3 regions of the Parazoarcus sp. PS-13 R2A genome follow, and region 3 is predicted to be linked to each of the others. Evidence: riboswitches for the same ligand, from Rfam matches in the RefSeq annotation. Region 3 holds a riboswitch; each other region holds the start of a gene.
What was found. A riboswitch is a leader RNA that binds a small molecule or an ion and turns the genes downstream of it on or off. The one in region 3 is predicted to bind cobalamin.
Positions count from the first base shown of each region.

Region 1: it holds a riboswitch for cobalamin, as region 3 does, so the genes downstream of both, AC22G6_RS16440 (energy-coupling factor ABC transporter permease) here and AC22G6_RS09215 (cobaltochelatase subunit CobN) in region 3, are expected to answer to the same signal.
Region 2: it holds a riboswitch for cobalamin, as region 3 does, so the genes downstream of both, AC22G6_RS01125 (TonB-dependent receptor domain-containing protein) here and AC22G6_RS09215 (cobaltochelatase subunit CobN) in region 3, are expected to answer to the same signal.

Region 1 covers NZ_JBYEXN010000019.1:23,151-32,588, forward strand. The annotation lists gene AC22G6_RS16425 (M48 family metallopeptidase) at 1-296, opposite strand, end outside; gene AC22G6_RS16430 (DEAD/DEAH box helicase) at 586-2,145, shown strand; gene bluB (5,6-dimethylbenzimidazole synthase) at 2,219-2,884, opposite strand; cobalamin riboswitch at 3,002-3,227, shown strand; gene AC22G6_RS16440 (energy-coupling factor ABC transporter permease) at 3,418-4,044, shown strand; gene cobM (precorrin-4 C(11)-methyltransferase) at 4,049-4,870, shown strand; gene AC22G6_RS16450 (sirohydrochlorin chelatase) at 4,867-5,766, shown strand; gene AC22G6_RS16455 (precorrin-8X methylmutase) at 5,789-6,469, shown strand; gene AC22G6_RS16460 (cobalt-precorrin-5B (C(1))-methyltransferase) at 6,477-7,655, shown strand; gene cbiE (precorrin-6y C5,15-methyltransferase (decarboxylating) subunit CbiE) at 7,648-9,057, shown strand; gene cobI (precorrin-2 C(20)-methyltransferase) at 9,050-9,438, shown strand, end outside.
Region 2 covers NZ_JBYEXN010000001.1:231,170-240,607, reverse strand. The annotation lists gene AC22G6_RS01135 (ABC transporter ATP-binding protein) at 110-904, opposite strand; gene AC22G6_RS01130 (FecCD family ABC transporter permease) at 906-1,886, opposite strand; gene AC22G6_RS01125 (TonB-dependent receptor domain-containing protein) at 1,932-3,779, opposite strand; cobalamin riboswitch at 3,907-4,138, opposite strand; gene cobU (bifunctional adenosylcobinamide kinase/adenosylcobinamide-phosphate guanylyltransferase) at 4,207-4,755, shown strand; gene cobT (nicotinate-nucleotide--dimethylbenzimidazole phosphoribosyltransferase) at 4,809-5,846, shown strand; gene AC22G6_RS01110 (adenosylcobinamide-GDP ribazoletransferase) at 5,856-6,626, shown strand; gene cobC (alpha-ribazole phosphatase family protein) at 6,611-7,165, shown strand; gene rfaE1 (D-glycero-beta-D-manno-heptose-7-phosphate kinase) at 7,270-8,220, shown strand; gene rfaD (ADP-glyceromanno-heptose 6-epimerase) at 8,234-9,196, shown strand; gene waaF (lipopolysaccharide heptosyltransferase II) at 9,216-9,438, shown strand, end outside.
Region 3 covers NZ_JBYEXN010000008.1:17,829-27,266, reverse strand. The annotation lists gene AC22G6_RS09230 (VOC family protein) at 1-100, opposite strand, end outside; gene AC22G6_RS09225 (DUF2149 domain-containing protein) at 365-682, opposite strand; gene AC22G6_RS09220 (MotA/TolQ/ExbB proton channel family protein) at 675-1,121, opposite strand; gene AC22G6_RS09215 (cobaltochelatase subunit CobN) at 1,139-5,569, opposite strand; cobalamin riboswitch at 5,688-5,944, opposite strand; gene AC22G6_RS09210 (AMP-binding protein) at 6,180-8,996, shown strand; gene AC22G6_RS09205 (class I SAM-dependent methyltransferase) at 9,022-9,438, opposite strand, start outside.

The DNA of each region.
Region 1 (9,438 bases), on a different contig from region 3:
GGGGCCGCATCAGGCGGCAGGAGAATGCCCTCGGGCTCGGGGGCAGGCACGTAGAAGATCGTCGTCAGGCGAGCGCACAGATACGCGGCACACACCGCCGCCAGACTCGACGCCACCGTGGCCAGTGGATCCCCCTCGTTAAGGGTCTGCCAGCTGTGCATCAGCGCAAGCACCACAGCGCAGAAGGCAAGCATCATCAGCGCCCCCACTGCCGACAGCCCCGCAAACGCGATCAGCCCGAGCCGACGCGCAAGGCGTGGTCGCAAATCGAACAGGCGGGAACGAGGCACGTACATGGGGGCACACTCCGGCGACAGCCGTTAGGCGGGCTTGAATATACACGTTGTCAGCAGGGGGAGATATTCAACGAAAGGCTTAGGAAGCCTCATGCAAAGGGAGGAAACCCTCTGATTTCAGTGAATTCTCGCTTTCCGCGCCTGAACAATCTATAGTGAGCGGCTGTTGCGTGCCCGACCAATCGGCCGCAGCACTTTCCAACGACCATTTCAGGTCACGAATCCCGCCCGCCTCGATTGGTGTCGTACGCCCTGCGCACGACAGGCCGTCGCTGGAGCATTTTCTCGCATGAACACAGAATCAAACTTCGCCAGTCTCGGACTGGCAGAACCCTTGCTGCGCGCCATTTCGGAAGCCGGCTACACCACGCCGACGCCGATCCAGGCCCAGGCCATTCCGCAGGTGCTCGCCGGTGGCGACCTGCTCGCCGCAGCGCAGACCGGCACCGGCAAGACCGCCGGCTTCACCCTTCCGGTGCTGCATCTGCTGTCGCAGACGCATGTACATCCGCACCCCAACGGCCGCCCGCGCTGCCTCATTCTCACGCCCACCCGCGAACTGGCTGCCCAGGTCGAGGAATCGGTCAAGACATACGGCAAGCACCTGCCGCTGACCTCGATGGTGATGTTCGGCGGAGTCAACATCAATCCGCAGATTTCAGCCCTCAAGAAACGGGTCGACATCCTGGTGGCCACGCCCGGCCGCCTGCTCGATCACGTCAATCAGCGCACGCTGGACCTGTCCGGCGTCGAGATTTTGATCCTGGATGAAGCCGACCGCATGCTCGACATGGGCTTCATCCGCGACATCCGCAAGGTGCTCGCACTGCTGCCGAAGAAGCGCCAGAACCTGCTGTTCTCGGCCACCTTCTCCGACGAGATTCGTGAGCTGGCCAACGGCCTGCTGCACAAGCCCGGCTGCGTCGAAGTTGCTGCGCGCAACACCACCGCCGAGCGCGTCGAGCAGGCTGCCTACATGATCGGGCAGAAGCAGAAGCGCGAACTGCTGGCGTGGCTGATCAAGGAGCGCCAGTGGTTCCAGGCGCTCGTGTTCACCCGCACCAAACACGGCGCCAACAAGCTGGCCGAATACCTGACCAAGCACGGCATCGAGTCATCGGCAATTCACGGTAACAAGAGCCAGGCTGCACGTACCCGTGCGCTGGCACAGTTCAAGGACGGATCGCTGCCGGTCCTGGTTGCCACCGATATCGCCGCTCGCGGCCTCGACATCGACCAGCTGCCCCAGGTGGTGAACTTCGAACTGCCGAACGTGCCTGAAGACTACGTGCACCGCATCGGCCGCACCGGCCGTGCCGGCGCTGCCGGCCACGCGATTTCGCTGGTCGACCGCGAAGAGCTCAAGCTGCTGACCGCAATCGAACGCCTGATGCACCGCAAGGTCGACCGTGCCACGGCCGAAGGCTTCGTGCCCAGCGCCACGGCAGAGCAGTCTCATGACGAAGATCAGCGCCGCGATCCGATGCAGCGCCGCGGTGGCGGTGGCGGTCGTAACAACAACGAACAGCGCAGAAGCAGCGCGCCCGCCGGACGCAGCGATCGTCCCGGCGGCCGTGGTCCCGCAAACGGTGGCCAGCCCGGCAGCCGTGGCCCGCAGCGCGCCCGCCCCGAGGCGGACGGCAATCGTGCCCGTCCCGCGCCGCGCCAGGCCGGTGAAGTGGACGGCAATCGCGCCGCCCCCAGTCGCGCCGAACCCAACGGCAACCATGCGGGCAACCGTGGCCGCAGTGAAGTGAATGGCAATCGCGCGCCGCAGCCGTCCGACCGCCGCAATACCGCACCGCGCGCAGCGCTGTTCTCCGCCAGAACGGGGAACGGCAATCGCTGATCATTGATCCGCGCTGCACGACACGTGAAGAAGGCCACCGCAAGGTGGCCTTCTTTTTTTGGCACGAGAGTATTCAATCAGCCGAAGATGGCCACACGTTCTCGGACAATACGTCCTCGATCGGCATGCGCTCGGCCCATTTCTCGATCTCCAGCATCGGCTTCGGGTAAAAGGCCTCGACGTGGCCGATACACAGCACCGCAACCGGGCAGGCGCCTTCGGGCATGGACAGCAGCGTCGCAAGCTTGTCCGGATCGAAGATCGACACCCAGCCCATGCCAAGCCCCTCTGCGCGCGCCGCCAGCCACATGTTCTGAATCGCACAGGCCACCGAGGCCAGGTCCATTTCGGGCAAGGTCCGGCGCCCGAACACATGCTTCTCGCGCCCTTCGGCAAGGGCGACCACCAGCACCTCGCCGGCGTCGAGCACGCCTTCGACCTTGAGCTTCATGAAGTCTTCCGCACGCTCGCCAAGCGCCTCGGCAGTGGCAATCCGCTCTTCCTCCACCAGCGCGTGCATGCGCTCGCGCAAGGCGGGGTCGGTGATGCGGATGAAGCGCCAGGGCTGCATGTAACCGACACTCGGTGCATGGTGGGCAGCCCACAGCAGTCGCCGCAGGACCTCAGGATCGACTGCATCCGGCAGGAAGTGGCGCATGTCACGACGTTCGGCGATCACGCGATAAACGGCAGCGATCTCCGCGCTAGAGAAGGCGAGCGAAGCAGTGTTTGAAGGCATGAAATCAGGACTCCGGCAAGCAGGGCTGCAGTGTAGCGCACCGGTGGCCACACACCTTCCTTCCACCCGCTTGCCGTAAGGACAGCTTGCAAATACCCATGAACCTCGACTAAGCTCCGCCCCACATTCGATCCGGGTGCCTTGTCATAAAGTCTTATGACGGGTGAAACGGGAAGTCCGGTGACGCTGATCGCACATGCGCTCAGCCACTCCGGCGCAGCCCCCGCTGCTGTAAGCCTGACGAATCCGCTGCAACACAGATGACCACTGGGTTTCTTCCCGGGAAGGTCGGCGGATGAGGAAGATGGTGAGCCAGAAGACCGGCCCGATCGAGATGAAAGAGATGTGAATCCCGGGGTGAGGGTTCGATCCGACTGCTTGGTCGCGGCCGTATTTTCTTCGTGCGCCTCCATGCCAGCCGCATTCGATATTCGTTTTGCGTAGCCGTTCGCACGTTCATGGACTGCCCATGCGCGCTTTCGCCTGCCTCCCCGGCTTCAGGTCGCCAGCCAAGCACACGAGGGGAGTTCTTCATGCATATCGAACCGGGTTACGTTTCCACCGCCAAAATCGCTGCCGCCAACATCGCAGCCACCGGACTGCTTGCCAGTCACGCCCTGCCGCTGCTGCGGCAACCGCAACTGATCCTGCGCTCGCTGCTCGCCGCGCTGTTCTTTTCGGTGTTCATGCAGAGCTTTCACCTTGCCGTCGGTCCGTCCGAACTGCATTTCCTCGGCGCGATGCCGATGTACCTGATCCTCGGATTCGTGCCCACGCTGCTTGGTTTCGGCATCGGTCTGGCCTTGCAGGGGCTGTTCTTCGAACCCACCGATCTTGTCCATCTCGGTATCAACACCCTGTCGCTCGCGGTGCCACTGATGCTGGTGCACCACACCGTCGGCAAGCGCTTCGACAGCCTCAGGCTGCGCAACATCATGAAGCTCGACGCCGTGTTCTACGCCGGCGTGACGTCGATGGTCGGATTCTGGCTCACCATTGGCGAAGTGGCCACGCCGCTTGCCGACTGGGCTGCCTTCGCGATTGCCTATGCTCCGCTGGTCGTTCTCGAACCGCTGATCACCTTCAGCCTGATCCGCCTGCTGCAGCCCTATGCCGCCAGCCCGGCGATGAAGCTGTGCACCACCCTGCGGGCAGGCTGAGCACATGGGCGTCATCTGGTTCGTCGGCGCCGGCCCCGGCGACCCCGACCTGATCACGGTCAAGGGTCGCGGGCTGCTCGAAGAGGCGGGCGCAATCCTTTTTGCCGGGTCGCTGGTCGACCAGGCTGCCACGCGCTTTGCCCCACCGGGTTGCGAGATTCGCGACTCCAAGGACATGACGCTGGAGGAGATGAGCGCATGGCTGCTCGACGCCTGCGCCCGTCATGCAACGGTGGTGCGCCTGCAGACCGGCGACCCCGGGCTGTATGGGGCGCTGGCGGAGATGACCCGCCCGCTCGACGCCGCCGGCGTGCAGTGGAAGGTCGTGCCGGGCGTATCTTCGGCGATGGCCGCCGCGGCTGCGGCAGGCGAAACCCTGACCCTGCCTGAAGTCACGCAAACCGTAATTCTCACCCGCGTTGCCGGGCGCACGCCGATGCCTGCGGGCGAAGAGCTCGAGGCGCTGGCAGCGCACCGCAGCACCTTGTGCATCTTTCTGTCGATCACGCTGCTGCATGAGGTCCAGCGTGCGTTGCGCAGTGCCGGATGGTCCGAGGACGCACCCATCGTTGTGGTGCAGAAGGCCAGCTGGCCCGGCGCCGAGAAGATCGTGCGCGGCACGCTCGCCGACATCAAGCGTCGCTGCCAGGACGAGAAGATCGCCTCGCAGGCCATGATCATCGCCAGCCCCGCGCTGGGCGCGCGCGACTGGGCCGGTATCGCCCGCTCCAAACTCTACGACCCCGGTTTTTCACACCGTTTCCGCAAGGCCACCCTGATGCAGGACGACGGCACGGAAAGCGCAACCACCGAGATTCCGTCATGAACGATCACACCATCCTCCTCGTCGGCCATGGTTCGCGCAATCGCGAAGGCAACCGCGAGATCCTGCAGTTCGCCACCCAGTGGCAGGCGCGCCACCCGGGCTGGCGCATCGAAGCCTGCTTCATCGAACATGCGGAAGTCCTGCTCGACGAGGGCCTGGACCGCGCCGCCCGGAACGCACGCCGGGTCACCGTCGTACCCTTCATTCTCAACGCAGCGGGCCATGTGAAGATGGAACTGCCGGCGGCAGTATCGCGTGCCCGCGCCCGCCATTCTGAGGTGGACTTCGTGTGCACCCGCCACCTGGGCATGGGCCGCGAGATGCTCGCCGTGCTCAAGGGCCAGCTCGACCGCCTGCTGCACCAGCTCGCCACCCCGGACCCGCGCACCACCGGCGTCATCCTGCTTGGCCGCGGCTCGTCCGATGCCGGTGCCAATGGCGAGCTTGCCCGCATGACGCGCTGGGTGTTCGAAGACTACGACCACGATCTGGTCGACCTCGCCTTCACCAGCATCACCTGGCCGCGGCTCGAAACCGTGGTTCAGCGCCAGATCCGCCTTGGCATGATGCAGATCTGCATCGTGCCGGTGTATCTCTTCAGCGGCGTGCTGATGGACCGCATCAAGGCCCAGACCGAACGCCTGCAAGCCCAGTTTCCGCACATTGCCTTTGCCCTCGGCACCCATTTCGGCTTCGACAAGGGCATCTTCGACCTGCTCGACAGCCGCATCGGCGAGTCGGGCGCCGCAGAAGGCGGCCTGCTCGAATGCGACGGCTGCAAGTATCGCCTCGCCGCTGAAGCCGAACATCTGCACGACCACAGCCACACCCAAGTGCATGCCGCGCATTCGCAGGGTCACGCTCATGAACACCACCACGACCATGCACCCGCCTGAGCTCAGCGTCCGGAACTCGACCATGACCACCAACACCGTTACCGAGCAGCTCACCGCCGCGGGTCGTGCCATCGAGCATGATTCCTTTGCCGTCATCGACGCCGAGGTCGTCCGGCACGACTATCGCCCCGAGCAATGGCCCATCGTGCGCCGCATGATTCACGCCAATGCCGACTTCGACTTCAACGGCCTCACCGACTTTCATCCTGCTGCGGTCGAGGCGGGGCTGGCCGCCATCCTGAGGGGCGGAGCGGCGATCGTGGCCGATGTCGAGATGATCTGTGTCGGCCTGTCGGCGTCACGACTGGCGCACTTCGGCATGCATGCCCACCAGTTCATCTCCGACGCTGACGTCATCGAGCTCGCCAAGGCGGAGAACACGACGCGTGCGGTGCAGGCGATGCGCAAGGCGCACCGGCAAGGCCTGCTAGACGGTGCGCTGGTCGGCATCGGCAACGCGCCCACCGCGCTGATCGAGATCGTGCGCCTGATCCGCGAAGAAGGCGCACGCCCGGCGCTGGTCGTCGGCATGCCGGTCGGTTTTGTCTCCGCCGCCGAATCCAAGGACCTGATGGCCGGGCTCACCGAAGTGCCGTGGATCGTGATCCGCGGGCGCAAGGGGGGCTCGACGCTGGTGGTCGCGGCACTGCATGCACTGCTCGGACTGGCCGAAGCACGCCAGCTGCAGCCCGCGCAAGCCTGAACACGCCATGGCAGCCGGTCACACGCTCCCCGAGAAGGTTCGCAAGGGTGATCCCAAGCGCGACCGCGGCAACCGCACCGGCTTCTCGACCGGCGCCAATGCCGCGGCCGCAGCCACGGCGGCCACGCTCGGACTGGTGCAGGGCGTGGTGCCCGAGGCGGTCGAATGCGTGCTGCCGAACACCCTGCGCGTGCGCTTCAACATCTGCGACGGCCGCGTGACGCATCACCCGGAAGGCGACTGCGCGCACGCGGTCTCGATCAAGGACGCAGGCGACGACCCCGACGCCACGCATGGCGCCCAACTCACCGCCGACGTGCGCCGCATCATTGGCGGGGGCGGTGCCATCATCCTCAAGGGCGGACCCGGTGTCGGCGTCGTCACCAAGCCCGGCCTCGGGCTCGATGTCGGCGGCCCCGCGATCAACCCTGCACCACGACGCAGCATCACCGAAAACGTCGCCACCGCAGGCGCAGCCATTCTGTCCGCGGGCGACAGTCTTGAAGTCACCATCTCGGTGCCGGGTGGCGAAGAGATGGCCAAGAAAACGCTGAATGCCCGGCTCGGCATTCTGGGCGGCATCAGCATTCTCGGCACCACCGGCATCGTCCGCCCGTATTCCACCGCAGCCTTTCGCGCGAGCGTGATCCAGGCTGTGGATGTGGCGGCGAACCAGGGCCAGGCCTCAGTGGTATTCACCACGGGCGGCCGCACCGAAAAATGCGCGATGCGCGAGTTTCCGCAACTCGACGAAGCCTGTTTCGTGCAGATGGGCGACTTCGTCAAGGCCGCGTTCACCACCGCGCTCAAGCACGACATGCAGCACATCATCATCGGCGCGATGGTGGGCAAGCTGACCAAGATCGCCCAGGGCCTGTCGGTGACGCACGCGTGGCGCGAGGAGGTCGACCGCGACCTGATCGCCGGCGCCGCCGCCGAGGTCGGCGCACCAGCCGATCTGATCGAGGAGATCCGCGCCGCCGAAACCGCCCGCTTCGCTGCCGAACGTCTGGCCGAGCTCGGCCTTGCCGTGGCCTTTCACCGCGCGCTCGCTGCCCGCGCCATCCGCAGCCTGCGCGAGCGCTACCCAGGCCCCCACCGCCTCACCGTGCTGGCCTGCAATTTCGAAGGCGTGCCGATCGTGACCCTGAACGAAGAAGAACTGATGGAACCCGCTCATGCCTGAAAACCAACGCCCGCTGTGCAGCGTGATCGGCGTCATCGATGACGGCTGGGCCAGCCTGTCCGCAGCCGCCCAGGCACGACTGCGCGCCGCCAGCGTTCTGATCGGTGCTCGGCGCACGCTTGATCTGGTCGCGCCCTTCCTGCCCGAAGACACCGAGTGTCTCGACATGGATGGTGCGCTGTCGCAAACGCCAGGATGGATCGCCAGCGCGCTCGATGCGGGCAGACCGGTTGCGATACTCGCCACGGGCGATCCGCTGTGTCACGGCATTGCCCGCTTTCTGATCGGCAAGCTCGGTGCCGGCGCAGTCGAGGTCATGCCCGCGCTATCGACCATTCAGCTCGCCTTCGCCCGCCTCAAGAAGCCGTGGCAGGACGCGCGTATCAGCTCCTGCCACGGTCCCGATGCAGGCGAATGGCTCGGTGACGAATCGACTCCTGGCCCGACACCGGCACACGGCCTGTACAAACTGGTGCGCGCGGTCGCCAGCCATCCGCTGGTCGCCACCTTCACCAGCCCGCACAACAGCCCGGACCGCATCGCCCGCGCACTGCTCGCCGCCGGCTATGGCGACGATGCACACGAAAGCATCAGGCTCTCAGTCGTCGCCAGCCTGTGCCACGCGGACGAAGCCGTCTTTGCCGACCTCACCCTTGCCGACGCAGCCACCCGCCGCTTTCCTGCCCCCAACGTCGTCATCATCGAACGTGTCGGGCGGACCGGCGACGAGCACGCACCCACACGCTACCCGCCCGACCTCGTCTCAAGCATTCCGCATACCGCACCGGTGTTCGGCTTCGACGATCTCGATTACGTACAACGCACGCCCGAGAAGGGGCTGATCACAAAGCTCGAAGCACGTGCGGTTTCGCTCGCCCGCCTCGGCCTGCGCGCCGACAGCATCGTGTGGGACATCGGCGCCGGCTCGGGCTCGGTCGGACTTGAGGCCAGCCGCATCGCTCACCTCGGCCACGTGTGGGCAATCGAGAAGAACAGCGGCGATGCCGCCAACGCCCGCGTCAATGCGCGACGCATGCGCGCCAGCAACTACAGCCTGTTCGAGGGCAAGGCGCCCGCCGGCCTCGATGCCTGGCCTGCTCCCGACGCGGCCTTCATCGGCGGCTCCGGCGGCGAACTGGGCGAGCTGATCGCACTGGCGCTTGCCCGGCTCAAGCCCGGCGGGCGCCTGGTGATGAACTTCGTCACCTTGGAAAACCTTGCCCTCGCCACCCAGACGCTTCAGCAGTTGGGCGCCACCTGGGACGTCACCATGCTCTCAGCCGCGCGCAGTCAGCCGATTCTCGACATGCACCGCCTCGCTGCCCAGAACCCCGTTTGGATCGTCAGCGCGCAGGCTGCAGACCGTCCATCAGACCCCGCAGGAGGCAACACCCATGAATGACGTACGCACCACCGCGCTTCAAGCACCGCCCCCTTCTTGCAGCTTCGGCCGCCTGATCGGCGTCTCGCTCGGCCCCGGCGACCCCGACCTCATCACCCGCCGCGGCTGGGCGGCACTGCAGTCAGGCGCGCGCTGGGCCTACCCGGTCAAACGCGCCGAGGAGACTTCATACGCACTGGGAATCGCCCGCCGTGGCGGACTGACGATTCCGGACGACGCTGCAGAACTGGTCTTCCCGATGACGCGCGACGCCACCGCGCTGGCCAAGGCATGGGCGCGTGCCGCGAGCCGCACGGTCGAGCTGCTGGCGAGCGGGCGCGATGTGGTTTTTCTGGTCGAGGGCGATGCCTCCACCTACTCCACCTTCCGCCACCTTGCACG
Region 2 (9,438 bases), on a different contig from region 3:
TCTCTCTCGTTCAGGGGTTCGTTGGCGTGACGGGCTGCAACACGCCCGTGGCGCTTCCAACTGCAAAACTGCCTCTGGCGGGCAGTGTGGGAACAGGGTTTTCATCGCTTCAATCGGGCACAAAGGTAATCCGCCCATCGAGTTCGAAGCGCCGCAGCGGATGCCCGAAGGCATGGCTCAGGCAATCGGCCTGCAGCACAGTGTCGCGGTCGCCGGCGATCACGCCCCCCTGACCATCGAGCAGGATGATGTGATCGGCAAAGCGGGCGGCAAGGTTGATGTCGTGCAAGACCATGACCACCCCTCGCCCCTGGTCAGCGAGCAGGCGGAACAGGGACAGCACTGCGATCTGGTAACGCAGGTCGAGGTGGTTGAGCGGCTCGTCGAGCAGGAACAGCTTCGGCGCCTGCGCCAGCAGCGCGGCCACCGCAACGCGCTGACGCTCGCCGCCCGACAGGGTGAGGATGTCGCGCTGCTCGAAGCCGGTCAGCCCGACATCGGCCAGCGCAGCACGGGCGATGCGTTCGTCGTCCGAGCCTTCCCAGCCCCAGCGCCCGAGGTGCGGGTGACGGCCGATGAGCACGGACTCCAGGACGGACGCGGCAAAGTGGTCGGGCTGCTGCTGCGGCAGCACGCCACGGAACCGGGCCGCATCGAGCGCAGACCACTCCGAGTAGGGCGCGCCGCCAAGACGCACGGTGCCCACGCTGGGCGCGCGCAGTCCGGCCAGGGTATGCAGCAGCGTGGTCTTGCCCGCGCCATTGGGTCCGAGCAGCACCAGGCATTCGCCCATCGCCAGATTGAGGCTGAACTCGCAACACAGCCAGCGCTCGCCTGCCTGCAGCGCGAGCCGGTCGGCCTCGAGCAAGGGTGAAGCGGAAGCGGATGCGCCGGAAGTTTTCATGTCAGCGCGGATGGCGTGCAAGCAGGAACAGGAACACCGGCACGCCGATGAGTGCGGTCAGCACGCCCACCGGCAGTTGCTGCGGCGCCATCACCGTGCGTGCCAGCGTATCGGCCACGGTCAGCAGAATGCCGCCCGCCACGGCTGCGGTCGGCAACAGCACGCGCTGGTCGTTGCCCAGCGCGAGCCGCACCAGATGCGGCACGATCAGCCCGACGAAACCCACCGAGCCCACCTGCGTCACCGCCACCGCGGTCAGCAGCGAAGCCAGCACGTACAGCCCGAGGCGCAGGCGTTTGACGCTCACGCCGAGCGCATGTGCGGTCATCTCGCCTCGCGCGAGCACGTTGAGATCACGCGCAAACGGCAGCACCGCGAGCAGGCCGATCAGCAGCACGCCCAGTGCCGGCCACGGGTTGGACGCGCCACTGGCATCGCCCATCAACCAGAACAGCATCGACTGCACCCGTGTGTCCGGCGCCAGCGCCAGCATCAGCGTCACCGCCGCGCCACAGCCCGCGGCCACGATCACACCGGTCAGCAGCAGGCGCGTCTGCGTCCAGCTGCCGTCGCCGTGTGCAAGTCCGAACACCAGCAGCATGGCAATCAGGGCGCCGGCAAACGCGCCGCCATCGATCCAGATTGACGCCGCCCCCAGCGAAATCCCGGTCAGCGCACCAACCGCCGCGCCACCGGAAATGCCGAGGATGTAGGGATCAGCCAGCGGATTACGCAGCAAGACCTGCATCAGCGCCCCCGCCAGCGCGAGCAGGCCGCCACACACAAAGGTCGCCACCGCACGCGGCAGGCGAAGTTCGCGCACGACGCTGGCTGACATGCCGTCGGCACCGCCCAGGGCAGCAAGGACCTCGGCGGGCGCGATTGGCAAACTGCCCGCGATCAGCGCCCACCCCATGGTCAGCGCCGCGACCAGCACCAGCAGCAGCGCGACGACGAGCGGGCGGCGACGCCTGCCAGTCATCAGGCAGTCCCCGCCCTTGCGCAATGCCACGGCCTCCATCGGCTGTCAGTGCAGTGCGTAGCGCAGCGCAACGAAGGCATTCGCGCCCTTCGTGCCGTAGCCCTGAGCCAGTTCGTAGTCCCTGTCGAGGATGTTGTTTGCACGCAGCTCCACACTCCAGTCAGGCGCCAGCGCATAGTGAACGTATGCGTTGAGCAAGGAATATCCGGCCAGCCGTTTTGCCGACGTGTTGCTCGCCGTTGTGTCGAAGCGCCGCCCCTGCCCGGTCAGCTCCATCCCCCAGGTCCAGGCGCCCGTGCTGCGATCGATGGCCAGCGACGCGCTTTCCTTGGCCCGACGCCCAAGGTAATTGCCGCTATCCTTGTCCTTGGCCTCAAGAAAGTCCACGTTTGCACGCAGACGGTAGCCGTACACCATCGTCGTCAGTCCCAGTTCCACGCCTTCCAGCGTTGCGGTGGCGACGTTGTCCGCGATGCCGGAGCTCCAGTCGATCAGGTTCTTCACCCGGTTGTTGAAATAGGTCGCGCGCACGGAGGTCGCGCCACGCTCCCAGACCAGTCCGAACTCGCGATTGAGCGCCTCTTCCGGCTTGAGGTCGGCGTTTCCGCCAAAACAGCCGTAAGAGCCGAAACAAGCCAGCGGATAGTAGAGATCGTTGAAGGTCGGCGCCTTGAACGCGGTGCCGATACTGCCATGCACACGCCACTCAGGCAGGAACTGATAGCCGTATGCCGCCGATCCGGTGGTTTCTCCGCCGAATTGCGAGTCATCGTCGTGGCGGACATTGAACTGGACGTTGTGCTTGCCGAACTGGCCGCCCCAGCCGAGCACCAGCGAATTGGTGTTGCGCTGCGTCTTGGCATACGCGGTGGTCGTGCTCACGTTCTGCTCGAGGTACTCGTATGCGGCCAGCAGCGACCCGCCGGCCAGCGCGACATCGTTCTGCCAGGTGAACTGCGTTTGCGCCGTATCGAACTCGGATGTTGAGGTCGCGGTGGAGTGGTCATGCGAGGTGTCCGCGCTGTAGCCAACCCTGACCGTACTGGCCCAGTCGCCAGTGATCTGATTGCGCATGTAGACGCTCGCGGTATCGGTCTGCTTGTCCAGGTACGAGTCGTAGGCCTTGCCGGCGTCGTACCAGCTGCGGCCATCGGTATGAAACACGGACAGGCCGATCTCGTCGCGCTCACGAAAGCCCACCGTCAGCGATCCATTGACGTAGTTGTTACGGAAACCATCGTCGTCCTGATCCCTGCCTGCATAAGAGGTGGGCCGGGCATTGATGCCGTCGGTGCGGTCCTCGCCGACGACCAGGCTGTAACGCAGGCGATCCACACCGCCTGCGACCGCAGCCTCAAGAGAACGGCTGTTCTCGGTGCCGAAGCCGACACGAACCGACGGCTGAAATCCTTCCTTGCCCTTGCGGGTGAAGATCTGGATCACGCCGCCGATTGCGTCCGAACCGTACAGCGCACTCGCCGGCCCGCGCAGGATCTCGACACGATCGATCAGCGCCAGGGGAATCGTTTCCAGCGAGGGGGAGCCATTGGTCGCAGAACCGATTCGCATGCCGTCGATCAGCACCAGGGTGTGACCCGAGTTGGCACCGCGAATGTAGATGCTGCTGCTCGCGCCGGCACCGCCGTTGCTCACGACCTGAATGCCGGATCGCGCGGAGAGCAACTCGACGAGGCTTGAATTACCCGCTGCAGCGATGTCCTCGCGACTGATCACTTCGACAGTCGCGAGTGCCTCTGAGGCAATGACCGCTTGCCGGGTGGCCGTGACAACGACCTGATCGAGTTCGGAATCGCCATGCACGGTCTGCGCCTGGCCGAGTACGGGGTAAACGAGTGCGCACGCCGACGCGAGAATGGAAAGCTGGATTTTCATTGTAATGACTCCCTTCGCCACGGCCCGCGTCCCCGCATACCGTGACTGATTCGCACAAGGACATGCCGGGAGAGAACCGAAGAGAGCCGAAAATGCCGCACCCGTCGCTGCCACCCCGCAGCACATCCGCCATTTCGCATTCGGGCCGGTATCCGGGCTCATGAGCTGTCTGGAGCAAGATCCTCCTGACCCGACGCATCGCCTTCCCGGGCATGACCCAGTGGCTTCTCGAGGCGTCTTGCACTCACTTACCGTTGCGGGGGCAGCACAGGCATTGCACGCTTGCGGCGTGCGCACCTGTTTCCCGTTTAACCCTGTGGCGAGAGTCGCCGTCGGGCACCACGAACGCGTTGCCCCTTTCAGGGCAGAGGGGGCGGATGATACCGTGTCCGGCTATCTAGTGCACTGCAAAAAGCGAAGCATTCCAATGACCTGCGAACTCATTCTTGGCGGCGCCCGCTCCGGAAAAAGCCGCCACGCCGAACAACGCGCCCTCGACAGCGGCCTGCCGGTCACCGTGATTGCCACGGCGGAAGCCGGAGACGAGGAGATGGCCGCACGCATCCGCCGCCACCAGCTCGACCGCCCGCCGCACTTCCACACCGTCGAAGCGCCCGTCCGGCTCGCCGAAACCCTGAAGCAGGAGGCCGCCCCGGGCCGCTGCATCATCGTCGACTGCCTCACGCTGTGGCTGTCGAACCTGCTCATGGAAGCGGACACGCTGGTCTCTGCGCACAGTGCAGACACCCTGCCCCTGTTCAGCCGCGAACGCGACGCGCTGCTCGCCACCCTGCCCGAACTTCCCGGCACCATCGTGCTGGTCGCCAACGAGGTCGGGCTCGGTCTGGTGCCGGAACATCCGCTCGGGCGCCTGTTCCGCGACGAAGCCGGACGGCTCAATCAGGCCGTTGCCGAGCGCTGCCAGCGCGTCGTCTTCGTTGCCGCCGGCTTGCCGCTGGTGCTGAAGGGTGGCTGAAACAGCGTGCTAACATCCGCCGCGCTCATCCACACCCTGTTGCGATATCACCAATGAACTTCACCATCAGCGCGCCGGATCAGACGATCGCCCCCCGGCTGCAGCAATGCATCGACACCAAGACCAAGCCGCTGGGCGCACTCGGGCGCCTTGAAGCGCTCGCCCTGCAGATCGGCCTCGTACAGCAGACCGAGGCCCCCGTTCTGAACCAGCCGCACATCATGGTGTTTGCCGGCGATCACGGCGCGGCGCGCGCAGGCGTTTCGGCCTACCCGCAGGACGTGACCTGGCAGATGGTGGAAAACTTCCTCGCCGGCGGCGCCGCGATCAACGTCTTCAGCCGGCAGATGGGGCTCGGACTGACCGTGATCGACGCCGGCGTGAATCACGACTTCGGCAAGCGTCCCGGACTGATCGACGCCAAGATCGCGCCCGGCACCGACAACTTCATCGAGCGCCCGGCGATGTCCGCTGCACAGTGCGAAGCCGCCCTGGTCAAAGGCCGTGAGCTCGCCCACGCGCTGGCCGCAAACGGCTGCAACTGCGTGGGTTTTGGCGAGATGGGCATCGGCAATACCGCCGCTGCGTCGCTGCTGACCCACTGTCTTGTTGCCGGCGGCGAGCTCGCCACGGTGACCGGCCGCGGCACCGGACTCGACGACGCAGGACTTGCGCGCAAGCAGGCACTGCTCAAGCAGGCACTCACGCGCGGTGGCCGCCAGCGCGACCCGCTGGTCGCCCTGGTGCAATACGGCGGTTTCGAGATCGCGATGATGGTCGGAGCGATGCTTGGCGCGGCCGAGAAGCGCATGGTGCTGCTGATCGACGGCTTCATCGTGACCTCGGCGCTGCTCGTGGCCCATGCGGTTGCGCCGGCAGTCCTGCCCTACTGCGTGTTCGCGCACCGTTCGAAGGAACCTGGGCACACGCTGCAACTTGAGCACCTCGGCGTCGAGCCGCTGATGGAACTCGATCTGCGCCTCGGCGAGGGTACTGGCGCTGCGCTGGCCTACCCGCTGGTGCAGGCGGCAGTGAACTTCCTCGACGAAATGGCGAGCTTCGAGTCGGCCGGCGTCAGCGCGCAGGACTGACCCCCGTTGATGCGCTACCAGCTCGAACTCTTCTTCACCGCACTCGGCTTCTTCACGCGCCTGCCGGTCCCGGCCTGGGTGCCGTGGTCCACCGAGCGCCTGAATCATGCTGCACGCTACTTCCCGCTGGTGGGCTGGGTCGTGGGCATGATCGGGGCAGGCAGCTATCTGATCTTCACCCTGGCACTCCCGCCCGCGCTCGCCGTGATTCTGTCGATGGCGGTCACGGTTCGTGCCACCGGCGCCTTCCACGAGGACGGCTGGGCCGACACCTGCGATGGCCTCGGCGGCGGCTGGGAGAAGGCTCAGGTACTGACGATCATGAAGGATTCGCGCATCGGCAGTTACGGCACCGTCGGCATGGTACTGATGCTGCTCGCCAAGGCTGCCGCCCTGTTCGAGCTCGGCGCCCACGGCTTGTCAGGTGTCGCTGCAGCCATGCTGGTCGCACACCCGCTGTCGCGCCTGTGCGCGACCAGCCTGATCCACCGCCTGCCCTACGTGCGCGAGGACGAGAGCGCGAAGTCGAAGCCGCTTGCCCGCCGCATGAACGGTGCGGAACTCCTGATCGCAGCCGGCTTCGGCCTGCTTCCGCTGATACTCCTTGGCCCGCTAGAGGCCTTGTGCGCCGTGGCTGCGGTGACGCTCGTCACCCTGTGGGCCGCACGCATGTTCGTGCGCCGGCTCGGCGGTTACACCGGCGACCTCCTCGGCGCCACCCAGCAAGTCACCGAGCTTGCCTGCTACCTTGGCATCCTGAGCGCATGGAACTTCATCTGATCCGCCACCCCCGGCCCGACGTCGCACCCGGCGTGTGCTACGGCCAGACCGACGTCGGGCTGGCCGAATCCGCCGTCGATGTCGCAGCCCGGCTGCGCCCGCTCCTGCCCAAGCGCTTCGCACTGCACGCCAGTCCGCTCAGTCGCGCCCGCCTGCTCGCCGAGGCACTCGGCTCACCGCAGATCGACGCCCGCCTGCAGGAAATGAGCTTCGGCGAATGGGAGGGGCGCCGTTTCGACGAACTCGGCACCGCCATCGACGCCTGGGCGGACGATCCGCTCGGTTTTCGCGCGCCGGGCGGCGAATCTGCCCGTGAGCTGAGCGCACGCGTCCTGCCCTGGCTGGCGGAGGTGCGCAGCGCTGCGGCAGACGACCTGCCGGTGGTGACCGTTGCACATGGCGGACCGCTGCGCGTGATTGCCGGCCACCTGCTGGGCCTGCCCCCCGAGCGCTGGCTGGCGCTGGACTTTGCCTGTGGCCAGGTCACGCGGATCGACGTCGAATCCTGGGGCACGACGCTGAAGTGGTTCAACCGCTAGCACGCGACAGCCGCCTCGAAAACAGGCCGGTGCGTGCTCGCAGTCGTCGCCTTCCGCCCTTCGTGGGATAATCCCCGTCTTTCCAACGTCTTGCCTTGCGCTTAATGCCGAACATCCTGCCCGACTTTTCCGCCGGTCGCCTCCTCGTCATCGGTGACGTCATGCTAGACCGCTACTGGCACGGCTCAACCACCCGTATCTCGCCCGAGGCGCCGGTGCCCGTGGTCAAGGTCGAAACCGATGAGTTCCGCGCCGGCGGAGCGGGCAACGTCGCCCTGAACGCGGCCTCGCTTGGCGCCTGCGCAGAACTGGTAGGCCTGGTCGGACGCGACGAACCTGCCCGCCTGCTGCGCGAGCGGCTTGAGCACGGCGGGGTGCTGTGCCGGCTGCTCGAGGCACCGCAGCACCCAACCATTACCAAGCTGCGCATCATCAGTCGCCACCAGCAACTGATCCGGCTCGACTTCGAGGACAATTTCGCAGTACTCGAATCCGCCGGTATCGAACAGGCCTTCGAGGCTGCCCTGCCGGACGCGCACGCTGTCGTGCTGTCGGACTACGGCAAGGGCACGCTTGCCCAGGTCAGCAGCCTGATTCGGCTCGCTCGCGAACGCGGGCTGCCGGTCGTGGTCGACCCCAAGGGCGCGGATTTCGGCCGCTACAGCGGTGCCACCGTAATCACGCCCAACATGACCGAGTTTGAAGCGGTGGTCGGGCACTGCAGCGACGAAGCCGCGGTGCGCAGTCGCGGTGAAGCGCTGATCGAGGCGCTCGGCCTGGAAGCCCTGCTGATCACCCGCTCCGAACGCGGCATGACCCTGCTGCAAAAAGGCCAGGCGGCGCTCGACCTGCCGACCCGTGCGCGAGACGTATTCGACGTGACCGGCGCAGGCGACACCGTGGTCGCCGTGCTCGGCACCGGCCTCGCCTGCGGACTGTCGATGGCGGACGCCACCGCACTGGCCAATACTGCTGCCGGCGTCGTCGTCGGCAAGCTCGGCACCGCCACCGTGAGTCTCGCAGAGCTCACCGCGGCGCTGACCGCAACACATTGAACTAGGAGTTCGCATGATTATCGTCACCGGCGGCGCCGGCTTCATCGGCAGCAATCTCGTTCAGGGTCTGAATGCGCGGGGTATTTTCGACATCCTCGTGGTGGATGACCTCAGCGACGGTCACAAGTGTCTCAACCTCGCGGACGCCGACATCCGCGACTACATGGACAAGGACGACTTCCTCGCACGCATCGAGGCGGGCGATGACTTCGGCACCGTCGAGGCCGTCTTCCATGAAGGCGCCTGCTCGGCCACCACCGAATGGGATGGCCGCTTCGTGATGAAGGTGAACTACGAATACACCAAGGCCTTGCTGGCCTGGTGTCTGGCGCGCAAGGTGCCGCTGATCTATGCCTCGTCCGCATCCGTGTACGGCATGGGCCCCAACTTCCGCGAGGCGCGCGAGTTCGAGCAGCCGCTCAACATGTACGCCTACTCGAAGTTCCTTTTCGACTGCCACCTGCGCCCCCAGCTCGACGGGCTGCAGAGCCAGGTGGTCGGCCTGCGCTACTTCAACGTCTACGGCCCGCGCGAGCAGCACAAGGGCAGCATGGCGAGCGTGGCCTGGCATTTCAACAACCAGCTCAACGACTCCGGCCGCGTGCGCCTGTTCGAGGGCTCGGACGGCTACGGCCCGGGCGAACAGCGCCGCGACTTCATCCACGTGGATGACATCGTCGCGGTCAATCTGTGGCTGCTCGACAACCCGCAGGTATCGGGCATCTACAACCTTGGCACCGGGCGCGCACAGAGCTTCAACGAAGTGGCGCGTGCAGCCATCAAGTGGGCCCGCGCGAACGGCAGCGAAGGCGGCGGCATCGATTACATCCCCTTCCCGGAGCATCTGAAGGGCCGCTACCAGAGCTTCACCGAAGCCGACATGAGCGCACTGCGCAAGGCCGGCTACGACCGTCCATTCATGGATGTCGAGACCGGCGTGCCGCGCTACCTCGACTGGCTCTCCCGCAACGGCTGACCCGGTGAAGGCAGCAGGAATGCGCAGAATTCTGGTCGTGGGCCCTTCCTGGGTGGGTGACATGGTGATGGCACAGAGCCTGTTCGTGACGCTCAAGCGCGGCGGCCCCTGTGAAATCGACGTGCTCGCGCCCGGCTGGTCACTCCCCATCCTTGCACGCATGCCCGAGGTGCGGCGTGGGGTGGCGATGCCGCTCGGCCACGGCGAGTTCGGGCTCGGCAAGCGCTGGGCGCTGGGTCGCG
Region 3 (9,438 bases):
GGGACTCCAGCCGGGGAAAGCCGAGGCCCTTTTCGTAGAATTCGACGGATGCCGCGATATCGCGCACGCCGAGCGTGATCATGCTGATTCTGGGTTGCATCGGTCAGTCTCCTGAATGCTGTGTGCCGCAGATCGACGCGCCGGCGTACTGCAAGCGCTCAGTGTATCGTCTGGCGGGCGGGACGACATCAGACGAGATCAGTGCTTCGAGGCAGGACAGGAAATCGTGTTTCGGTTTCAGCGACACGCCGAGTTCAGGTTCAGGCTCTTCGGTGCGCTCGCCCTGCTCATGCCGTGGAGTTCGTGCTTGCCGCAGTTCAATGATAGTTGAGCGTCACGCTCGGTCGCCAGCCAGGCCCTGCATTCAACCGCCGATCAGCAGCAGCTTCCCTGTTTTCGGGTCGCGGTACACCTGACCGAGCGCTTCATAGCCGCTGCCCGCTTCGGCGTCGCGCTGGATCGACTCGGGCACGGTCGTGAGCTCCTTCCCCAGCTTTATCTCGCGCTGTTGCTGCTGTGGCGGCGGCTCGGTTGCGAAATGCTTCTGCAGGTCGGGGCTGAAGGACACGAGCGCGGCGATCAGGCCGCAGGCGAACACGAGGACGATGTCGATGAGATTGGCCATCGGTCCGAGCGGGTCTTCGTCGGTGTCGAGAAAGGCGCTGTGCCGCCACTTATCCATGGCTGCTCTCCAGCGCGGTCAGCGCGTTGTCGTACCAGCGCCGGCGCAGACGGCCGAGGACGAAGCCGATCATGCCTGAAAGCAGGCCGATCACCGTGGTGTCGAAGGCGACCGTCATCGCGGTGGTGAGCACCCGCAGTTCGCCTTCGCCGAGTGCGGCCAGCCCCGGGCCGAGCGGGATGAGGGTGCCCATCAGGCCGAGCATGGGGGCGAGCCGGGTGATGAAGTCGGCGCGCTCGATACGGCGCTTGCCGACCCGCATCAGGGCGTGGCGGTCGCGCGCATCGGTGAGGCGCTGAATGCCGCCCCAGCGCTCGCCGATGCTGATCCCCAGTTCATACACGGACAGGGCGACGAAGAACAGCAGGCCCCAGATCACCGGTTGCAGCAGCAAGGCGGTGATCTGGTGCATCAGAGTCAGGGAGATTCCGGAAAACATGTGTCGCTCTCTTCAGGTTATCGGGTTGCGCGCCCGCGCAGCGCGCCAAGCAGCAGCAGGCCAAGGGCAAGCGCCAGCAGCCAGGGCAGATAGTCGGAGGTCTGGGTTTCAGTCTCGCTGTCGATGGCCTCGTCCGCCGTCGGCGCATTGCTGTCAGCGGCGGTCTGCGACGGATCGTCCGCCGCGCTCCGGTTCAGGTCGTCGAGGCTGACTTCCTGGATATGGCTCGGTGAGGCCTCAGCCTGCGCAGCGGCCTCGAGCCGGCTTTTCGCCAGCGCCGCCTCCAGCGCTTCCGCCTTGGCCGGCGCAATGTTCGCTTTCACCAGGGCGTACATCGGATGATTTGCATGGGTGTGGCCACTGCCCGGGTTGCCGTGCTCGACGATGTTGTCGGCAAAGCGTTCGGCCAGCTGCCTGACGGTTTCTGCGTCGGCCTTCCAGAAACCCTTGTCGATGGCGACCAGCATCACCGCGAGGATGTTCGTCTGCACGTAGCGGTTGTTGCCCTCGGCGAGAAACGTGTCCAGCCCCAGCTCGAGGCGGTCATCGACGTAGACGGCCTTGACCTCCTGCCACACGCGTTCGTCGATGATCTCGGGGCTCGTCGCCTGCCAGCCCCACAGGTATTCGATGAACTCGCTGCCCATGGTGCGTGCGCCGGCGTAGCCTTCCTTCATCAGGGGCTTGATCCACTGCGGGTTGAGGTAGCGGCCGCGCAGTTCCGACAGCAGGGCCGTGTGCAGGGTGTCGATGCTCAGGTTCTTGCCGTTGGCGTGGTTGATCACCGCACTCGCCGGCGCCTTGCCGCGCTGGCTTTCCACCGCGAGGTTGAAGCCGCCGAGATAGTCGAAGGCGTCGTTGTTGTCCATCAGGCCGTAGAGGTTGCTCGCGCGGCCGAGAAAGGTCTGCGAGATGCCGTCCAGCTGCTGGCGGAACAGATCCTGCGCGGCTTCGCCCTGCAGGCCGGCACCATAGGCATGGCCCATGCGCTTGATGAAGACCTGCGCGAGTTCGCTGCGGTCCTGCCACGAACCGGAGCGCTCGACCATGCGGTTGATGCCCGCCCCGTAGGCGCCGGGGGTGATGCCGAACACCCGCACGCTGGCGCTGCGGCCGAGCTGGGCGGCGGACATGCCGGGGGTTTTCGCGAGCAGCTTGCGCGCCTGGTCCACCCAGTTGTTGGCAACCTGGTTCAGTTCCAGCGCTTCGTCGCCGCCGCGTTGCCATTCGCCCAGCGGCTTCAGCGCTTCCTTGAGCGCCAGCGCCAGCGCGGGGTAGTCCCTGACGATGCGGTCGCGGCTGGCGTCGAGCGCCAGCAGGCCGGCCTTGTCCAGCAGCAACATGTGCTGGCCGTAAAGATCGCGGAACAGGCCCGACGTGGTGAACACGACGTCGTAGCGTTTCGGCTGGTCCTTGCCCAGTGGCAGGCGCTCAAGCCCCTTGACGATGCCGCGGCTGTTCCACACCGGACGCACGCCGAGCAGCTTCATGCCGAACGCGATCATCGCGCCTTCGTCGCGCACCGCGTCCGAGGCCCACAGGATCACGCCCTGTTTGTTCGCCGCCACTTCCTTGGTGTAGGCGGCCACGCCGGTCTCGCCGGAGAGCACCTGGCCGGCAAGCGTCGAACCGGTTTCGTACGCGAGCTTGGTGGGCAGCAGGCTGCCGTCGAGTGCATAGAAGTTGCGCCCGGTCGGCAGCGCCTCGGGCGTGCGGATCGGATCGTTGCCCTTGCCGGGTGCGACGAATCCGCCATCCAGCCCCCTGATGAGCGCGGCCATCTCGGCCTTGGGCGAGGCCTGCAGCTGCGCGCGCCAGCGCCTTGCCTCGGCGCTGTCGGGCGCGCCACCGTCGAGCATGGACTTCATCATGGTGTCGATCGCATCGCGCGACCAGCCGCGGCCGAACACATGCAGGCCGAGGGGCATGAAATCTTCCTGCAGCTTGGTCAGGTAGTGGCCGACCTCGTGCAGCAGCAGCGCCTCGTCGATGTCGTCGAAGCCGATGCCGCGCACCTTGAGTTCCTCGTCCATGCTGGCGGTCAGCTCCTCGCGCAGGCCCATGCTGTCGATCTTGCGGCGCAGCGTCTGCACCGCCTCGCTGCGGGTGTAGCCGTCGGTGGCAGCTTCGGCGCTCTCGATCAGCTGTCGCAGTTCGAGCAGGTCGTCGTACAGCTCGGTGATCGCCAGCGGCGGCGTGAGGTGGTCCACCATTACGGCGAGCCCGCGGCGCTTGGCCTGAATGCCTTCGCCCACGCCGTCGACGATGTAGGGATAGATGCCGGGCAGGTCGCCCGCGACCAGGCTCGGGTAGTCGCTCTCGCTCAGGCCCGCGCTGCGCTTGGGCAGGAACTCATAGGTCGAGTGGCGGCCCACATGCACCAGCGCGTCGGCCTTGAATACCGATTGCAGGTAATGGTAGAAGCCGAGGTACTGGTGCGGCGGCGGGAAGGACATGTTGGCGTGCAGCAACTCTTCGTTCAGCTCCCAGCCGCGCGGAGGTTGCGGCCCGAGAAAGACATTGCCGAAACGCACGCCGGGGATGAGTTGCCGGCCCTCCCACACCATCACCCTGCCGGGCGCAGCGCCCCAGCCGCGAATGCCCTCGATCTGCATTGCGATCAGTGCCTGTGCAAGCTGCTGGCTCGCCTGCCATTGCGGTGCCTCGCCCCTGGCCAGCGCATCGAGGGCGTTGCGATAGGCCACTTCGAGCTGTGCGAGCAGATCGAGCGCACGCGGGCGGCCCTTGTGCCGCAGGCCGTCGAGCGCGTGCTGCAGGTCGCTGACGGTGCTCTCCATGCGCTGCCTGAGCAGGCCGATTCGCGCCAGACGTTCGCTCATCGACTCGACCCCCGCAATCGACGCCGTCTGATCCTGCATCAGTTGCTGCAGTGCGCCGAGGGGGCCATTCACCATCTCAGCCTGAACGCTGGCGGGCAGGGTCTTGAACCACGACTCGTAGTCGGCCGCCGCCAGGGTCTGCACCCGCTTCGACATGTCCTGCAGCGCCTCCCGGTCTTCGGGCAGGTTCACGCCGCTGGCCTGAAGCAGGTCGAGCAGGGCCTTGCCGTCGGCGGGCAGGTCGCCGGTCTTGTAGCCGGCGGCCTTCAGGCTGCGCAGCATGTCGAGCAGGCTCTCGGGCACGTTGAGGTTGTCGGCGCCAATGTTGTGGCGGCCGGGCGGATGGTTGTAATAGACGATGGCGATGCGCTTGTCGGCGTTCTTCTTTTCCTGCAGCCGCAGCCAGTTGTTGAGGCGCCGCGCCTGGCGCTCGATCTCGGGCACCACAGGCTTACTGCGCGAGACCTGCGCGCCGGTCAGCGGGTCGAGCTGGGCGGGTTCGGCCAGTGCCACCACCTGAGGCTGGCTCACGCCCTGCAGTTCGGGCATGGCGAGACGGTAGTGGATCGCGTCGCGCGGAATGCCCTGATCAGACAGCTGCCAGTCGGCCTCGGACCATTCGCTCATGCGCAGCGCCTTGAGAACCGGCACATCGAGCTTTTCCAGTGCCGCGCTCACCGTTTCGCGGCCTTCGCCGCCGCCGATGACGAAATCCTGCACCGCGACGATCGCGCTTGCGCCGCGCTGCTTCGCCGTCAGCGCCGCGATGGTGTCGACCGCGCTCACGCTCGGTGGCCCCCAGGCCGCCAGTACCGACACGCATTGCCAGTCCTGCGCCGCACACAGCTGCTGATGCAGCGCCCATTCGCCTGCCAGATCGCCAGTGTCGTGATCCAGAATCCACAGGGTGCGGCGGTTCAGGTCGATCTGCCGGCCCAGTTCCGCTGCATCCATCCAGCGCACGCCACCCTTGTCATGCAGGGCGGTGCGCACGGCCGGCACAAGGGTGACGGGTTTCTGTCGCACACCGCCACTGGCAACCAGGTCGAGCAGGCTGGCGGCGTTGTCCACCGAACGATTCACCCAGTACGCGCGTGCCTGCAGCCAGTCGGCATGGCGCGGCTGCGCGGCCTTGAGCCGGGACAGCTCATCGGTGCCGCTCAGGGCCGCCTTCTCGCTGACGATCGCTTCGGGGATGTCCTTGGCGAAGATGCTGCCATTGCGGTCGTGCTGCAGCGGCAGCAGGCGCCGGTCGCTGTGCAGCACCATGCGCGTCTGCCCGTGCGGGTAAGGCATGTTCAACAGGCGCTCGACGGGCTCGCCGAACACCGCGATCATCAGCACGGCCTGATGCTCCGCGATCAGGGCCTGCAGCTGCCTGTCGTCCATTTCTGCCAGCTGGCTGACGCTGCGGATGTGGATGACCTGGCCCTTGCGCGCGCTCAGGAGTTCGTGCGCGCCGGCGACCAGCGTGGGTGCGGAGCGGTCCGACACGATGCTCAGCACACTGCGGTCGGCGGCCTGCAGAGGTTGCGCGAACAGCAGCGAGAAAAGGCACAGCATGGCCCCAAGTCCCGGCCAGCGGGAAGGGCGTAACAGTTCAGGCATGAAATGGTGTCCTGCCGCGGCGCGCCCGCTCGCGGCTTGCAATTGATCACGTGAAACAGCCGGGGGGAAGGGGCGGACAGAACAGAAAACGAAACCTGTGTGGCACCCCGCCACTGCCTATTTCTCTCGATTCCAGGCCGGTCTCCGGACTCGCAGATTGCCGAACACCAGGGTTCGACAAAACCCCTTCGCCTTCCCACGCCGCGTTGAACGCGATCTGCGCAGTGGCTGCCGATGCCGGGAGGCACGGCCGAAGGGATGAATCTGCTTACCGTTGCGGGGGCAGTACGGGCATTGCTCGAAGAGCGCACCCGTTTCCCGTTTACCCCGAACGCAATGGATTTGCGTTCAGGCACCTGAAAAACAGGCCGCAAGCTTAACAACTTCGAATGACGAGTCAAGGACAGCGGGATTCTCCTTGAACAGTGCGCGAGCTTCTGCAGCGTCCTCGCTGTGGTGGCACACGGGGAATCTTCATGCGTGTTGAGCATCGTAGTCAGGGTGGGGGCGGCAGGTGCCGCAGCTTGTCCGCATGACGGGGCACGCGCTGGCGGCGCGGCTCAAGCCTTTATCAGGGGAGGTCTGCAGGTACGCACGCATGGAGAAATTCTTGAAACCCGACCCGCAGCACGATGGCCATGCCTTGTTGAGCCTGGTCGATACGGTCATCCGTGAGCTCCAGCCGGGGGCGCTGTTGCGTGCCGGCCTCGACAGCCAGTTCGACCGCGACCTGGGCCTCGACAGTCTGGCGCGGGTCGAGCTCCTCGCGCGTGTCGAACGCAGCTTCGATGTTCGACTTCCGGACGACACGCTGGGGAGGGTGGAAACGCCGCGTCAGCTGCTGGCTGCGCTCGAAGTCGCCGGGCACCGCCCGGTGCCGGCGGCGCGGACCGGCGAGGTGGCGCTGGCGACGCCCGAACAGACTGCAGGCAGTCCGGAGGACGCATCGACGCTGGTCGAGGTGCTGAACTGGCATGTTGCGCGCCACCCCGAACGTATCCACGTCACCTTCTACCGCAGCGAGGACGAAACCGAGACCCTGAGCTACCGACAGCTCGCCGATGCGGCGGCGCGGGTTGCCGGGGCGCTGGCGCAGGCGGGGGTACAGCCCGGGCACGCGGTTGCGCTGATGCTGCCGACCGGGCTGGATTTTCTGTGCAGCTTCTATGGCGTGCTGATGGCCGGCGCGGTGCCGGTGCCGATCTATCCGCCGGCACGCCCTGCACAACTCGAGGATCACCTGCGCCGCCAGGCCGGCATTCTGCGCAACTGTGAAGCGCGGGTGATGATTACCTTCGACCGTGTGCGTCCGCTGGCGCAGATGCTGACCGGGCTGTGCCCGACGCTGTACAAGGTGCTCACGCCCGGCGAGCTCGATGCGGCACCGCTGCTGCGCGTGCCGGCCGGTGCGGATGACCTGGCACTGCTGCAATACACCTCGGGCTCGACCGGCGATCCGAAGGGCGTGATGCTCACCCACGCCAACCTGCTCGCCAACATCCGCGCCTGGGGGCGTGGGGTCGGGCTGAGCTCGACCGATGTTGCGGTGAGCTGGCTGCCGCTCTACCACGACATGGGGCTGATCGGCGCCTGGCTGGGCAGCGTGTATCACGCCTATCCGCTGGTGCTGATGTCGCCGCTGGATTTCCTTGCCCGCCCCGAGCGCTGGCTGTGGGCGATCCATCGTCACCGCGGTACGGTCACCGCGGCCCCGAACTTCGCCTTCGATCTGTGCGTCAAGCGTCTCGCCGGGCAGCCGCTGGACGGGCTCGACCTGTCGTCCTGGCGCTTCGCGGCCAACGGCGCCGAACCGATCAGTCCCGCCACGCTGGAGCGCTTTCGCGAGGCGTTTGGCGCCTACGGATTGCGGCCGGAAGCGCTCGCCCCCGTCTATGGGCTCGCCGAGTGTTCGGTCGGTCTCACCGTATCGCCTCCGGGGCGCGGGGCGCGCATCGATGCGGTCGGGCGCGAAGCCCTGACACGCAATGGAGTTGCCGAAGGCGCGGCAGCCGACGATGCATCGGCGATGCACTTCGTGTCCTGCGGCTCAGCGCTGCCGGAGCACGAACTGCGGATCGTCGACGATGCCGGCAGCGAGCTGCCCGAACGTGTCGTCGGCAGTCTCGAGTTCCGCGGCCCGTCGGCGACGCGAGGCTATTTCCGCAATCCCGATGCCACTGCAGGCCTGTTTCACGATGGCTGGCTGGTGACAGGCGACTACGCGTATCTCGCCGATGGCGAGGTGTACTTCACCGGCCGTGCCAAGGACATGATCATTCGCGGCGGGCGTAATTTCTATCCGTACGACCTCGAGCATGCGATCGGCGAGCTGCCGGGGGTGCGCAAGGGCTGCGTGGCGGTCTTCGGTGCTGCCGACGCCCGGCACGGCGGCGAACAGCTGGTCGTCGTCGCAGAAACCCGTGAGCAGGATGCCGCTGCCCGACAGGCACTTGAGCGCAGGATTGTCGCCGCCGCTGCGGACGAGCTGGGCCTGCCGCCCGATGTGGTGGTGCTCGCGCCGCCGCACGCGGTGCTGAAAACCTCGAGTGGCAAGATCCGGCGCGCAGCGATTCGCGATGCCTGGCTCGATGGCACGCTGGGTGCCGCCGGCCGCGCGGCCTGGCTGCAGGCGACGCGGCTGTTTGTGGCGAGTGTGCCGGGCAGGGTGCGCGGTTTTGCGCGTCATGTCGGCGCCAGGCTCTACGGGACCTGGGTGTGGGTTCTGTTCGCCGTGCTCTCACCGATTGCGGCCGTGGGGATCTTCACATTGCCCCGGCTCGAGCAGCGCTGGGCGGTGGTGCATCAGCTGGCGCGTGTCTTCCGCGTACTGAGTGGCAATCGTCTGCAGGTCGCCGGGCTGGAACATCTGCCCACCGGTCCCTGCGTGCTGGTGGCCAACCATGCAAGCTATGCCGACGGGCTGGTGCTTGCGTCCGTGCTGCCGCACCCCGTCGCCTTCGTCACCAAGGCAGAGTTCAAGAGCAACCGGGTGATGCGTCCGCTGTTCGAGCGCATGGGGGCGCACTTCGTCGAACGATTTGATTCGCGTCGTGGCGTAGCCGATGCGCAGGCGCTGGCGACCGCGGCACGCGCCAACCCGCCGCTGTTCTTCTTTGCCGAAGGCACTTTTACCGCACGCCCCGGGCTGCGGCCGTTTCGCCTCGGTGCGTTTCAGGTTGCGGCGGAAAACCACCTGCCGGTGGTGCCGATCGCCATCACCGGCACCCGCCGGATTCTGCCTGGAGACTCGTGGCGTCCGCGCCCCGGTCCGCTCTGTGTCACCATCTGTCCGCCGGTCGTGCCCGAAGCTTCAGACTGGCATGGCGTGCTCGCGCTGCGGAACGGCGTGCGCCAGCACATCCTCGCGCATTGCGGCGAGCCGGATCTGGCGAGTGCCGCGAGGCCGGGCGCTCAGCCCGGCGCGTAAGCGGGCGTGGCGATTCAGGGGGCGCTCAGGCCTTGCGCACGACGACTGCGTAGCGCCCCTTGTCCCGGCCTGACGTGGGCAGGTTCATGAACTCCGACACAAGCGCTTCGAAGCCGAGCCCGGTGAGCATTTCGAGCACGATCTCCGGCGGGTGCGAGTCGTAATGGAAGGGCTGGCCGAACATGGTGTCGGTGAACGCGGGGTGTTCGGAGCCGCCGCAGGTCAGCATCATGCGTCCGCCCGGCAGGAGCATCGCGGCAAAACGCCTCAGCAGTGATTCATGCATGGTGCGGTCGATATGAAACAGCGCGTCCCAGCACACGATCGCGTGGAAGCGTTCTTCGGTGCTGAAGGATTCGATCCGGGCGTGGATCCATGTGGCCTGCGGAAAGCGTTCGCGGGCCAGTGCCAGAAGCGCTTCGGACTGATCGATGCCTGTGAG